Linked DNA regions of Azospirillum brasilense. The protein of the gene in region 1 binds, or shares a complex with, the protein of each later gene. Links are inferred from orthologs where the notes say so. Each region holds a gene or a part of one and is shown on either strand. Other genes may lie near its edges.

Region 1 (7,767 bases):
TACCAGGGCTTCCCGCCGATCCAGGCCGGGCGCTTCTTCGTCCACGGCTCCCACCATGAGGGCATCGTCCCGGCGGGCAGCATCCCGCTGCTGGTCGACGCCGCCACCGCCTTCGGCACGGGCGAGCATGGGTCCACCAAAGGCTGTCTGATGGCGCTGGACCGGCTGGCCCGCCGGATGAGCCTGCCGCGTGTCGGACGGGGCGGGGCGCTCGACATGGGCTGCGGCTCGGGCATCCTGGCGCTGGCGGTGACCAAGCGCTGGCGGGTGCCGGTCACTGCCGTGGACATCGACCCGGAGGCGGTGCGCGTCACCCGCGTCAATGCCGCGCTCAACGGGGTGAAGGCCCGCATCCGCTCGCAGGGCGGCGACGGCTACCACACCGCCATCGTGGGCAAGCACAAGCCCTACCGCCTGATCACCGCCAACATCCTGGCCCGCCCGCTGGCCCGCATGGCGCCGAAACTGAAGCGCCACCTGCAGCGCGGCGGCGTCGCCGTTCTGGCCGGCCTGCTGAACCGGCAGGAGCGCCACGTCATCCAGGCGCACCGCACGCAGGGCCTGCATCTGGTCGCGCGCATCCCGGTCGGCGAATGGACCACCCTTGTGGTGAAGCGCCCGAAGCGGAAGGCCGTAAAGGGCTGAAGCCCCTGGATTTCGGTCCTCCCGTCGCCAATGTCTTCCGGATGTATGGACGACCCGCGGAGGACCGATGCTGAACCGGATCAGGACGCTGTTCCAGGAGAACGACCCCGGCGACGACCGCCACAGGCTGGAGGCCGCCGCCGCCGCCCTTCTGGTCGAGGCCGCACGCACCGACAACACCATTTCCCAGGCGGAGCGCGAGCGCATCCTCGACGTCACCCGCCGCCACTTCCACCTGAGCGAGGAGGAGGCGCAGGACCTGCTGTCCGCCGCCGTCTTCGACACGGAGGGTGCCTCGCCCTACTACCGCTACGTCACGGTGATCAACGACCATTGCCCGCCGGACAAGCGGTTGTGGATCATCGAGATGCTGTGGGAGGTCGCCTACGCCGACGGCGAGCTGAACGACCTCGAAGCCAACCTGCTGCGCCGCATCGGCGGCCTGCTGCACGTTCCCGACGTCGACCGCGGCCTCGCCCGCAAGCGCGTCCTGGAGCGGCTGGGCCTGCCCGACGATTCGGGGCTGTAAGGCGTCCCGCCGGGGCCATCGCGCGGCTATGCCCTTTCCCGCGCTTGCGCGGTGGGGCGTCCCTGCCTAGCCTGTCGCGGACGGCTTCACCGGATGAGGATCAGCCCCCGTGTCCAGCGCTTACCGCGGCGACGAAACCCTGGCGCAGCTTCTGGCCCAAGCGGGCCTGCCCCAAACCCCCGCGGACATCCGCAGCCTCGTCGCCGGGGTGCTCGCCGCGCCGGAGGGGGAGGACCCCGACGGCTGGATGGTTCTGGTCGGGGTGCGGCTCCCAGAGGATCTCGCCGGGCAGCTCCGCGCCCTGAAGGCCGAAATCGCCGATAGCCGTCCCGCTGCGGTGCCGGATTACGCCGCCCGCATCGCCGCCCTGCGCGGCGTCCTGGCGCGCGCTGACCTCGACGGTTTCATCGTGCCGCGCGGCGACGAGCATCAGGGTGAGTATGTGCCGCCGCGCGCCCAGCGCCTTGCCTGGCTGACCGGCTTCACCGGATCGGCCGGCCACGCCGTCGTGGGACGGCAGCGCGCCGCCATCTTCGTGGACGGGCGCTACACCCTCCAGGTCCAGACGGAGGTGTCGGGCGAACTCTACGAATACCGGCATCTGGTCGACGATCCGCTGACCGAATGGGCGGGAGAGGCGCTGCCGCGCGGGGGACGGCTCGGCTACGACCCGTGGCTGCACACCGCCGGCTGGGTGGAGCGCACCCGCCAGCAGTTGGAGCGCATCGGCCTGTCGCTGGTACCCTGCCCGGACAACCCGGTGGACCGCGTGTGGACGGACCAGCCGCCGCCCCCGCTGGCCGCGGTGGTCGCCCAGGACCTTGTCTTCGCCGGGGAGAGCGCCGCCGACAAGCGTACCCGCATTGCCGGTGACCTTACGCGCAACGGAATCGGCGCCGTGGTGCTGACCCAGCCCGACTCCATCGCTTGGTTGCTCAACCTGCGCGGAGCGGACGTGCCCTGCACGCCGCTGCCGTTGTCCTTCGCGATCCTGAAGGACGACGCGCAGGTGGACCTGTTCATCGACCGCCGCAAGCTGGCGCCGGGTGTGGAGTTCCATCTCGGCAACCAGGTCGCCGTGCGCGCCCCGGACGAGTTGGGCGCCACGCTCGACGGGCTGGGGCGCGAGGGGCGCAAGGTGATGGCCGACCCGGCCAGCACCTCGGCCTGGATCTTCGACCGGCTGCACATGGCCGGCGCCAAGCTGGAGCGCGACCCCGATCCCTGCGCCCTGCCCAAGGCCTGCAAGAACGAGGCGGAGCTGGCCGGCACCCGCGCCGCCCACATCCGCGACGGCGCGGCGCTCGTCCGCTTCCTGCACTGGCTGTCGCAGGAGGCGCCGTCGGGCACCGTGACGGAGATCGCGGCGGCGGAGCGGCTGCTGGCCTTCCGCCGCGCCAACGACCGCTTCCGCGGCCTCAGCTTCGACACGATCTCCGGGGCGGGGCCGAACGGCGCCATCGTCCATTATCGGGTGTCGGTGGCGACCGACCGCCGGCTCGAGCCGGGCAGCCTGTTCCTGCTGGACAGCGGCGCCCAGTATCAGGACGGCACCACCGACGTGACGCGCACCATCGCCATCGGCGCGCCGACCCCGGAGATGCGGGAGCGTTTCACGCTGGTCCTCAAGGGGCACATCGCCGTCAGCACGGCGCGATTCCCGCGCGGCACCACCGGGTCGCAGCTCGACACGCTTGCCCGCCTGCCGCTGTGGTCGCTGGGGCTGGACTACGACCACGGCACCGGCCACGGGGTGGGCAGCTACCTCTCGGTGCATGAGGGGCCGCAGCGGATCTCCAAGGTGCCCAACAGCGTGGCGCTGCAGCCCGGCATGATCCTGTCCAACGAGCCCGGCTACTACAAGACCGGCGCCTACGGCATCCGCATCGAGAACCTGATCGTCGTCCAGCCGCTCGACCTGCCCATGGCGGAGCGGCCCATGCTGGGGTTCGAGGTGCTGACCCTGGCCCCCATCGACCGCAATCTGGTCGAGCCGGCGCTGCTGACCCAGGCAGAGATCGGTTGGCTGAACGCCTACCACACACAGGTGCGCGAGGCGCTGGAGCCGCGGCTCGCGGGTGAGGGAGATGTGGAAGTGTCTCATTGGTTGAGGCAGGCGACCTCTCCGATCATCGTTTGAGGGGAATGGCCCGGGGTGGACCATTGCTGGCGGAGGGGTGTGTGGAGCGAGAATCAGCCCGTGCGTTCGCCTGTGAAATCTGGCAAGGTCCCCACCCGGCGCAGGGGTATGTCTGATCGGACCGCCGCCGGACGCGTGTCCGTGCCTTGGAGCGATGCCTCATCGCATCGGGGCGAGGCGCAAATTCGGCAGTCTTGGTAACCCGATATTTACGGGCGTACGTCAGTGTGGCCGTGAGGGATGACTTTTCGGCAGACTTAAGGCATCACAGTCGGACCAGCCCGACCTCGGCGCACGCCATGCCGCGCCGGGCGGGCTGAACGCCGGGCCGGGGCCTAGCAACGGAAGAATGCGGAGACGCGTAGATGAAGATCCTTGTCGTCGATGACTACGCCACCATGCGGCGCATCGTGCGGAACCTCCTGACCCAGATCGGCTACACGGACATCGACGAGGCCGGCGACGGCGTCTCGGCCCTGCAGAAGCTGCGCGAGAGCAAGTTCGGCCTCATCATTTCCGACTGGAACATGGAGCCGATGACCGGCCTGCAGCTCCTCAAGGAGATCCGCGCCGACGCCAAGCTCGCCTCGACCCCGTTCATCATGGTCACCGCCGAAAGCAAGACCGAGAACGTGATCGCCGCCAAGCAGGCCGGTGTGAACAACTACATCGTCAAGCCTTTCAACGCCGATACCCTGAAGCAGAAGATCCAGGCCGTCATCGGCGGGTAAGGAGTGGTTGGGTTGGATCAGCTTCCGCAGCTTTCCGAGGAAGAGTTCGACCAGATCGAGGAAGCGATCGCCCGCACGACCAAGGGGCGAGCCTTCCTGCGCCGCTTCCACCGCCGGGCCCATGGGGCCGCGGCGGAGGAGGTGCGCAGCATGCTGCTGGAGTTCCGCAACTCCTGGCATCAGCAGAACGAAGTGGTGGAAGCGGCCAAGCACGTCGAAGTGCTGCGGCTTGAACTGATGGAGATGGCGGCCTCCATCGAGCAGGCGCGGCGCGAGGTCGCAGCCCTGCGTCCGCCCGACGGCGGCGGCGACAAGATCACATCGGCCACCAACGAACTGGACGCCATCGTCATCTCGACCGAACGCGCGTCCTTCGAGATCCTGAACGCCGCCGAACGGCTGATGGATCTGTCGGGCAAGCTGAAGGCGGATGGCGCCGACCCCGGCCTGTGCTCCGAGATCGAGGGGGAGGTGACGAACATCTTCACCGCCTGCTCGTTCCAGGACCTGACCGGCCAGCGCACCAGCAAGGTGGTCAACGCGCTCCGCTACATCGAGCAGCGGGTCAACGCGATGATCAACATCTGGGGCGTCGAGAAGCTCGCCGGCCTCCAGATCGCGCAGGAGAACACGGACACCCGGCCGGACTCCCATCTGCTGAACGGTCCCCAGCTCGACGGCCTCGGCGTCAGCCAAGCCGACGTGGACAGCATGTTCGACAGTCCGGCGATGGCGGCACCGCCTCCGCCGCCGGCTCCCGAAACGCCGCCCCCTCCGCCTCCGGCCCCCGCTCCGACGGCCGCGGCCCAGACTGGAGCCAAGGCGAGTCAGGCCGACATCGACAGCCTGTTCGACAGCCCGGCCCCCGCGTCGGCCGCTCCGGCGAAGGCCAGCCAGGCGGACATCGACAGCCTGTTCGACAGTCCGGTTCCCGCTCCGGCCCCGGCTCCGCCGGCCCCCGCCGCCAAGAAGCCGGTGCCGAAGCCCGCCTCGGCGGCCAAGCCCGCCCCGAAACCGGCGGCACCCAAGCCGGTTGCCAAGCCGGCGGCCGCCCCGTCGCCCGCGGCGGACGAGCCTCCGGCACCGCTGGATCAGGCGGCCATCGACGCCCTGTTCGGCTGACCTCACGGTCAACAAGACGGTTCGGCGTCGGATTTGTGAAGAGTTGCCGCCGCTCCAATCGGCGGGCGCATTGGGACATGAAGTTTGTTATGACGATCGTCGCCCGCCGGGCCGATGCCGGCCTTGGCGGGCAGTCCTGACCAGACGGGCCGGCGTGCGCGGATGCCCCGGACGTCCACTCGGAAAGAGGCGCAGCCCGCATGAGGAATCTCTCAAAACCCTTCATGGCGGAGCTTCAGAAGGCCCGTCGGACCGGCAATCCCTATCAGGCGGTGGTGGATGACGCCTCCGCCCTGGCGCCGGCGCTGGCGTCGCTGCCGTCCGGCCCGGTCGCCGTTGACAACAGCGACGTCATCCGCGCCATCAGCGATCTCGGCGCGAAGCTCGACCGCTTCCTGACCATGGACGCCCAGCAGATCGACCAGATCCAGGTCGAGATCGCCGACATCTCGGGCCGGATCAAGGCCACCAAGGTGGAGATGGCGGCGATCCGCCACCCGCTGGCCGGCGACGACAAGTTCGTGCAGGCGTCGCAGGAACTGAACGCCGTCGTCTCGGCGACGGAGGCCGCGACCAACACCATCATGGCCTGCGCCGAGGAGCTGGAGGAGGTCGTTCACGAGCTGAAGTCGTCGCTGCCGGAGGGCTACCACGCCGACCGCGTCAACGACATGAACGACGTGATCGTCCGCATCTACGAGGCCTGCAACTTCCAGGACCTGACCGGCCAGCGCATCACCAAGGTCGTCCGCGCCCTGTCCTTCATCGAAGAGCGCGTCGACGCGATGATGAGCCACTGGAACAAGCGCGAGTTCGAGGCGATGCCGTTGCCGCCCACCGTCACCAAGATGGACGAGACGCTGGAGCTGCACGGCCCGGCCGACCATCAGGAGATGGGCAACATCAGCCAGGCCGACATCGACGCCCTGTTCGGCTGATCAGTTCGGCCGACCGGCGTCCCATTCCGGCCCTCCGCGCCGAGCGCCGGGTCGCACCGTGACGGCGAGGTTCGAAATTTGTTCGCCGAAGCGGCTTGCCGCCCCCGCGCCCCGGCGTGCTATATAGGGCCAACTTCGAAAGCATCGCGACGACCATGCCCTGCCGTTTTTCCCGTCTGCCGCTTGCGGCCCTCCTCCTGGCTTCCGCCCTGACCGCCTGCTCCTCGACCAAACCCGAGGACCAGTATGTCGAGCGTCCGGCCGAGCAGATCTACCAAGAGGCCGACGCCGCCATGCGGGAAGAGCGGTTCAAGGTGGCCGCCAAGCTCTATGACGAGGTGGAGCGCCAGCACCCCTATTCCGAATGGGCGGGCAAGGCGCAGATCATGGCGGCCTACGCCCATTACCAGGACCTGAAGTACGACGACGCGATCCTGGCGCTCGACCGCTACATCCAGCTCCATCCGGGCAGCCCCGACGTCTCCTACGCCTACTACATGCGGGCGCTGTCCTATTACGAGCAGATCACCGACGTCCGCCGCGACCAGCGGATGACCCGTCTGGCGCTCGACGCGCTGTCGGAGGTCGTGCGCCGCTTCCCGGACAGCCAGTACGCCCGCGACGCCAAGATCAAGATCGACCTGACCAACGACCATCTCGCCGGCAAGGAGATGGAGGTCGGGCGCTTCTATCTGAAGCAGGGTCAGTACACCGCCGCCATCGGCCGGTTCCGCACGGTGATTGAAAACTACCAGACCACCTCCCACGTCCCTGAAGCGCTGCACCGGTTGGTGGAGTGCTATCTGGCGCTGGGAATCACGGACGAGGCGAAGACCGCCGCCGCCGTGCTCGGCCACAACTTCCCCGGCAGCGAATGGTACACGGACAGCTACGCACTGCTGGTGGACGCCAACGTGCGTCCGGAGCGAAACGAGAAGTCCTGGATCAGCAGAGCCTGGAGCTCCCTGTTCTAGGACGATCCATGCTGGCGTCGCTGACGATCAGGGACGTCGTCCTGATCGAACGGCTGGGGCTGGGCTTCCGCAAGGGCCTGTGCGTCCTCACCGGCGAGACCGGTGCGGGCAAGTCGATCCTGCTCGATGCGCTGGGATTGGCGCTCGGTGCGCGGGCCGATTCGGGCCTCGTCCGCCATGGCGCCGATCAGGCGTCGGTGACGGCGGAGTTCGATCTGTCCGGCGACCATCCGGCGCTCGCCATCCTCAGGGAGCAGGGGCTCGACCCCGAGGAGCGGTTGGTCGTCCGCCGCACCGTCAGCGCCGACGGGCGCAGCCGCGCCTGGGTCAACGACCAGGCGGTCGGCGTCGGCCTGTTGAAGCGGCTGGGCGAGGAGCTGGTCGAGGTCCATGGCCAGTTCGACACCCACGGCCTCCTGAATCCGCAGACCCACCGCGGCGTGCTGGACGCCTACGCCGGGCTGTCCGGCCAGGCTGCCCAGGTCGCCGCCGCGCACCGGGCGTGGAGGCAGGTCGAAGACGCGCGCGCCAACGCCGCCGCCGAGATCGCCCGCGCCCGCTCGGAGGAGGAGTATCTCCGCCACGCCGTGGCCGAGCTGGATGCCCTCGCCCCCAAGCCGGGCGAGGAGGAAGAGCTGGCCGAGACCCGCGCCGTGCTGATGCACCGGGAAAAGCTGGTCGACGCCCT
Region 2 (5,414 bases), 260 kb from region 1 along the record:
GCCGATCGCCAGGATGTCGGAGATGGCGTCGACCAGGATGCCGCGGGTGCGTTCCCCCACCTGGATCACCACCACGACGTGGCGCTTGGTGACCGACGTGGCGCCGCCGCCGAAGCGGGCGCGCAGGTCGAAGATGGGGATGATGATGCCGCGCAGGTTGATGACACCGCGCACATAGTCCGGCAGGTTCGGCAGGCGGCTTTCCGGCGTCCAGCCGCGGATCTCGCGGACCGACAGGATGTTGACGCCGTATTCCTCGCTGCCGACGGTGAAGGTGACGTACTGCTCCTCGGCGGCGTTGACCGCCATGACGTCGTTGCGGGCGTCGGTGCGGCTACCGCCGACGGTGGCGAGCGCGGTGGAACTGCTCATCGCTGTGGCCTCAGACCGGTTCGAGTGCGGGTGCGGGCAGCGCGGCCACCGGCGGACGCGGCGCCCTGGAGTCCATGTGCCGGCTCATCTCGCGCAGGCCGGCGACGTCCAGGATCAGGGCGACGCGCCCGTCGCCCAGGATGGTCGCGGCGGCCACGCCATCGAGGCGGCGGAAGTTCGCTTCCAGGCTCTTGATGACGACCTGCTGCTGGCCCAGCACCTCGTCCACGACGAGGCCGAGGCGGGAGCCGTCCTCCGTCTCCACCAGCACGACCAGCGCGCGGGTAGGGTCGGCGACCGCGCCGGGGATGCCGAACAGCTGGTGCAGGTAGACCAGCCGCACATACTCGCCGCGGGCCATCATCACGTCGCACTTGCCGACCAGCCCGTGCAGGTCCGCCGCCTTGGGGCGCAGACTTTCCACGATGTTGGTCAGCGGCAGGACGAAGCGCTCCTCGCCGACCGAGATCACCATGCCGTCGAGCACGGCCAGGGTCAGCGGCAGCGACAGCACGAAGCGCGAGCCCTCACCCGGCGTCGAGTAGACGCCGATGCGCCCGCCGAGCGAGGTGATGTTCCGCCGCACCACGTCCATGCCGACGCCGCGGCCCGACAGGTTGGACACCTGATCGGCGGTGGAGAAGCCGGGCAGGAAGATCAGGTTGTCGATCTCCTCGTCCGACAGGGTGGCGCCCGGCTGGACGAGGCCCTTCTCGATGGCCTTGGACAGCACCTTGGGCCGGTTGATGCCGCGCCCGTCGTCGGTGATCTCGATGACGATGCGGCCCGAGCGGTGCTGCGCCGACAGGTGCACGGTGCCGGCGCGCGGCTTGCCGACGCGCTCCCGCTCCTCCGGCCCTTCCAGCCCGTGGTCGATGGAATTGCGGATCATGTGGGTCAGCGGATCGACGAGGTTCTCCACCACCGTCTTGTCCACCTCGGTCGTCTCGCCGCTGGTGACGAGCTGGACCTCCTTGCCGGTCGTGGCGGCGCATTCGCGGACCAGCCGCGGCATGCGGGAGAAGACGCTCGACACCGGCTGGGCGCGGATCGACATCACGCTCTCGCGCAGCTCGCGGGTGTGCTGGGCCAGCTGCTCCAGCCCTTCCAGAAGCTCCTGGAACTCGCCGGGGGGCAGCTCGCGCACATGCTCGGCGATCATCGCCTGGGTGATGACCATCTCGCCGACCATGTTGACCAGCCGGTCGATCTTGTCGAGATCGACGCGGATGGTGTGGCTGGTCAGCCCGGCATGCTCCGCCCCGCCGCCGTTGGGGCGCGGACGGGCGGCTTCGGCTTTCGGGGTTTCAGCCCCAGGGGCTTTGGGGGACGCTTCGGGGATCGTGACAGCGACCGCCGACGGGACCGCGGCGGCGACGGGCACCGGATCGGTGACGGGTGGCGGCGCCTCGGGGGCGGCGGGCGGCGGCGCCTCCGCGGTGATGCGGATGTCGCAGTCGTCGGCCACGAACTCGAAGACGTCGTTGATCTTGTCCAGGTCGACGTCCGCATCGGCGATGAGCGTGACCGTCCAGGAGAGGTGGAGAAGCTCCGCCTCCAGGTTCTGGAGGTTGGGCAGGGCGTCGGTGTGGCATTCGACGGTGGCGTCGCCCAGCCGGCGCAGAGCGCGCAGCATGAAGGCCGGCTCGTTGCCCGACATCAGCAGGTCGGACCGCGGCCGGAAGACGATGGTCCAGCGCAGCTTGCCGGGGGGAACCGGGTCCTCCTCCGCGCGGGCGGCGGCGATGGCCGCCATGGCGTCGCCGAACAGCCCGGCCTCGTCGTCCTCGTCGTCGGCGTAGACGGGGGTAGGCGGCGGAGCGGCGGGAGCGGCCGCCGGGGCCGGGGCCTGCGGAGCCCCGCCCGACAGATGGCGGCGCAGGGCGGCCACGGTGCCGTCGGTGGTCCCCGCCGGGGCCGGGTCGCCCTCGCGCGCGTAGGCCAGCATCTGGCCCAGCAGGTCGTTGGCGCGGATCAGCGTGTCCACCAGCTCCGTCGTGACGGGGACGGTGTTGTTGCGCACCCCGTCCATCACCGTCTCGAACTCGTGCGCGAAGGCGACCAGTTCGGTGAAGCCGAAGGCGCCGCCGCCGCCCTTGATGGAATGGACGGCGCGGAAGATGGCGTTGACCTCGTCGGAATCGACCTCGCCCGGCGTCAGCCGCAGCAGACCGGATTCGGCGACCTCCAGCAACTCCGCGCTTTCGTCGAAATAGGTTTGCTTGAACCGGCTCAGGTCTTCCACGGGCGCCACCTCACAAGCCAGGACGCGGCGTCAGCCGCACACCTTCTGCACGACGGAGATCAGCTTCTCCGGGTTGAAGGGCTTCACGATCCAGCCGGTCGCCCCCACCGCCCGGCCTTCGGACTTCTTCTTCTCGTCGGCCTCGGTGGTCAGCATCAGGATGGGCAGCGTGCGGTGCGCCGGTGTGGCGCGCAGGCGGCGGATCAGGGTCAGCCCGTCCATCACCGGCATGTTGAGGTCGGTGATGACGAGGTCCACCTTGTTGGCGCCGATGACGCCCAGCGCCTGCTGGCCGTCGGCGGCTTCGACCACGTCGTAACCGGCGCCCTTCAGCGTGAAGGAGACCATGTCCCGCATGGTCCGCGAATCGTCGACGGTGAGTACCTTCTTCTTCACGCTTGGCTCCATTGCTTCAACCAGCCGTCCAGCCCCAGATCCTCGCAGGCTTCCGCCAGGACTTCGGACGGCTGGGCGATGGCGAACGTCCGGTTGTGTTCGGCGGCATGCCGGGAGGCGACCAGAAGCGCCTGGACGCAGGCGGTGCTGACCCGCTCCACGGCGGCGGCCTCGGCGATGACGGTCTCGGAGGCGGCGAAGCCGGCGCGCAGGCTGTCCAGAAGGGGCTGAGCCATGGCGAGGTCGAGGTCGCTGGGCAGGCCCAGGCGCACCGCCCCCCCCTCGTCGCTCCACTTGATCAGTGTCACCGCTCGTCTCCTTGCCACCCGACCGGGCAGAACCGGCACCGGGAGGGCTTCCATGTCCGGCATTTGGGAAAAAACCTGCCAGAAACACGTATAAGGATTCGTTAAGGCAACTGGACTGACCTGTGTCAACCAAGGGTGTTATCGGGCGGGGTGTCCCGATCGTTTCGTCTTACGATTGATTCAGGATGCCGCTTCCGCACGCGCTTCCGCCTGCGGCACGGTGAAGGCGAAGGTGGCGCCGCGGCCGGGGGCGCTGTCCACCCAGATGCGGCCGCCGAGATGCTCGACGATGCGCTTGCAGATGGCCAGACCCAGCCCGGTGCCCTGCGGCTTGTCGGTCATGGTGTCGCCGACCTGCCGGAAGCGCTCGAAGACGATGGCCTGATGCTCCGCGGCGATGCCGGGGCCGCTGTCGGTGACGGACACGCGCAGGTGGTCGCCTTCCACCGTCACGGACAGCGAGGCCCGCCCGCCGGCTGGGGTGAATTTCGCGGCGTTGGACAGCAGGTTCACCGCCACCTGCACCAGCCGGTCATGGTCGCCGCGCACCGCCGGCAAACCTTGCGGGATGGTGACGGCCAGCGCGATGCCGCGCTCGTGGAACAGCCGGGCGGTGGCCGCCGCCGCCTGCTCCAGCGCGGCCCCGAGGTCCATCGGACGGACCTGCCAGTCGATCTCCCCGGCCTCGATCTTCGCCATGTCGAGGACCTGATTGATCAGGCGGGTCAGCCGTTCGCTCTCGGTGATGACGAGGCCGAGGAACTCCTGCCGCTGCTCCAGCTCGATGTCGGGGTTGTCGTGCAGCACCTCGGTCAGGGCGCGGATGGAGGTCAGGGGCGTGCGCAGCTCGTGCGTCACGGTGGACAGGAATTCGTCCTTCAGCCGGTCCAGCTCCGTCAGCCGCAAGTTGGCAGCGCGCAGCGCGGCCGACGCGCGCTGCAGCTCCGCCGTCTTGTGTTCGAGCTGGCGGCTGTATTCGATGACGTGGCTGGTCTCGTCGAGCATCCGCATCAGCTCGGGGTAGCTGACCTCGCCGCCCTCCACCGCGGAGGCCAGCGCCACCCGCGCGGAGGCGGCGCCGATCGCCCCGGCGAGCAGCCGCTCGGCGAAGCGCACCAGCTCCGCTCCGGCCCGGCGATCGGGCTCCAGCGGGCCGTGACGGCGGACATGCTGGGCGAAGGCGGCCTCGGCGCGCTGCGGACCGAGGAAGCGCGCGACGATCCGTTGCAGGTCGCCGGCCGTGGCGGTGCCGCGCCACGCGCCCGCGGGCGGGTGGGTGTCGCGGTGCTGGAACACCTCGACGAAGGCGGTGGCCTGCGCCCGCTCGCCCAGGCCGGGGCGGTCGAGCAGGGACACCACGACGTAAAGGCCGATGTTGAGAAGCATGCTCCAGAAGAGGGCGTGGGTCAGCGGGTCCATGCCGTCCAGCCCGAACAGGGCGTAGGGCCGCAGCAGGGCGATGCCCCAAGGCCCCTGGTCGATGAAGGCGGCGGGCAGCCAGCCGGACCGTGCGAAGCTGGGCAGCAGCAGCGTGTAGGCCCAGGTCAGGATGCCGGTGCCGAGACCGACCAGCGCGCCGCGCCGGGTCGCCCCCGCCCAATAGACGCCGCCGATCAGCGCCGGGGCAAACTGCGCCACCGCCGTGAAGGAGATCAGGCCGATGGCGCTCAGCGCGTAGGCCGAGCCGGCGATGCGGAAATACAGGTAGCCGAGCAGCAGGATCGCCACGATGGCGGCGCGCCGGATGGCCAGCAGCAACGGCGACAGGTCGTGCAGCCGCTCCAGCCGGGCGCTGCGGGCGCGCAGCAACAACGGCATCACGATGTCGTTGCACACCATGGTGGAGAGCGCGATGGCCTCGACCACGATCATTCCGGTGGCCGCCGACAGCCCGCCGATGAAGGCCAGCAACGCCAGCCACTCGTTCCCGGCGGCCAGCGGCAGCGCCACCACGAACATGTCCGGGTCCACCGCCCGGTCGGGAAAGCGCATCAGCCCGGCCACCGCCACCGGCAGGACGAACAGGTTGATCAGCAGCATGTAGAGCGGGAACAGCCACAGGGCGCGGGTCAGGTGCCGCTCGTCCACATTCT

The links. Proteins that work in one complex are often made in the same cells at the same time.
Region 2: the proteins of H1Q64_RS07670 (region 1) and H1Q64_RS06455 are in contact, whole or in part, in a solved structure (PDB 1A0O), measured with the Escherichia coli proteins. The link is inferred for Azospirillum brasilense from one-to-one orthologs.

The regions. Positions count from the first base shown.
Region 1 is NZ_CP059449.1:1,613,373-1,621,139, forward strand. What follows is about bases 2,467-5,362. They hold H1Q64_RS07670 (chemotaxis response regulator CheY), read left to right. Parts: upstream 2,467-3,679; coding sequence 3,680-4,045; downstream 4,046-5,362. Other genes in these bases: H1Q64_RS07665 (aminopeptidase P family protein), read left to right, coding at 2,467-3,314; H1Q64_RS07675 (protein phosphatase CheZ), read left to right, coding at 4,049-5,167. In the rest of the region: H1Q64_RS07655 (50S ribosomal protein L11 methyltransferase), read left to right, coding at 1-645; H1Q64_RS07660 (TerB family tellurite resistance protein), read left to right, coding at 713-1,174; more of H1Q64_RS07665, read left to right, coding at 1,284-2,466; H1Q64_RS07680 (protein phosphatase CheZ), read left to right, coding at 5,368-6,105; H1Q64_RS07685 (outer membrane protein assembly factor BamD), read left to right, coding at 6,261-7,079; DNA repair protein RecN, read left to right, coding at 7,088-7,767. UniProt on the Escherichia coli protein: Involved in the transmission of sensory signals from the chemoreceptors to the flagellar motors.
Region 2 is NZ_CP059449.1:1,353,321-1,358,734, forward strand. Bases 1-2,978 are described here. They hold H1Q64_RS06455 (chemotaxis protein CheA), read right to left. Parts: upstream 2,618-2,978; coding sequence 383-2,617; downstream 1-382. Other genes in these bases: H1Q64_RS06450 (chemotaxis protein CheW), read right to left, coding at 1-372; H1Q64_RS06460 (response regulator), read right to left, coding at 2,648-2,978. Outside these bases: more of H1Q64_RS06460, read right to left, coding at 2,979-3,025; H1Q64_RS06465 (STAS domain-containing protein), read right to left, coding at 3,010-3,321; H1Q64_RS06470 (sensor histidine kinase), read right to left, coding at 3,502-5,414. UniProt on the Escherichia coli protein: Involved in the transmission of sensory signals from the chemoreceptors to the flagellar motors. CheA is autophosphorylated; it can transfer its phosphate group to either CheB or CheY.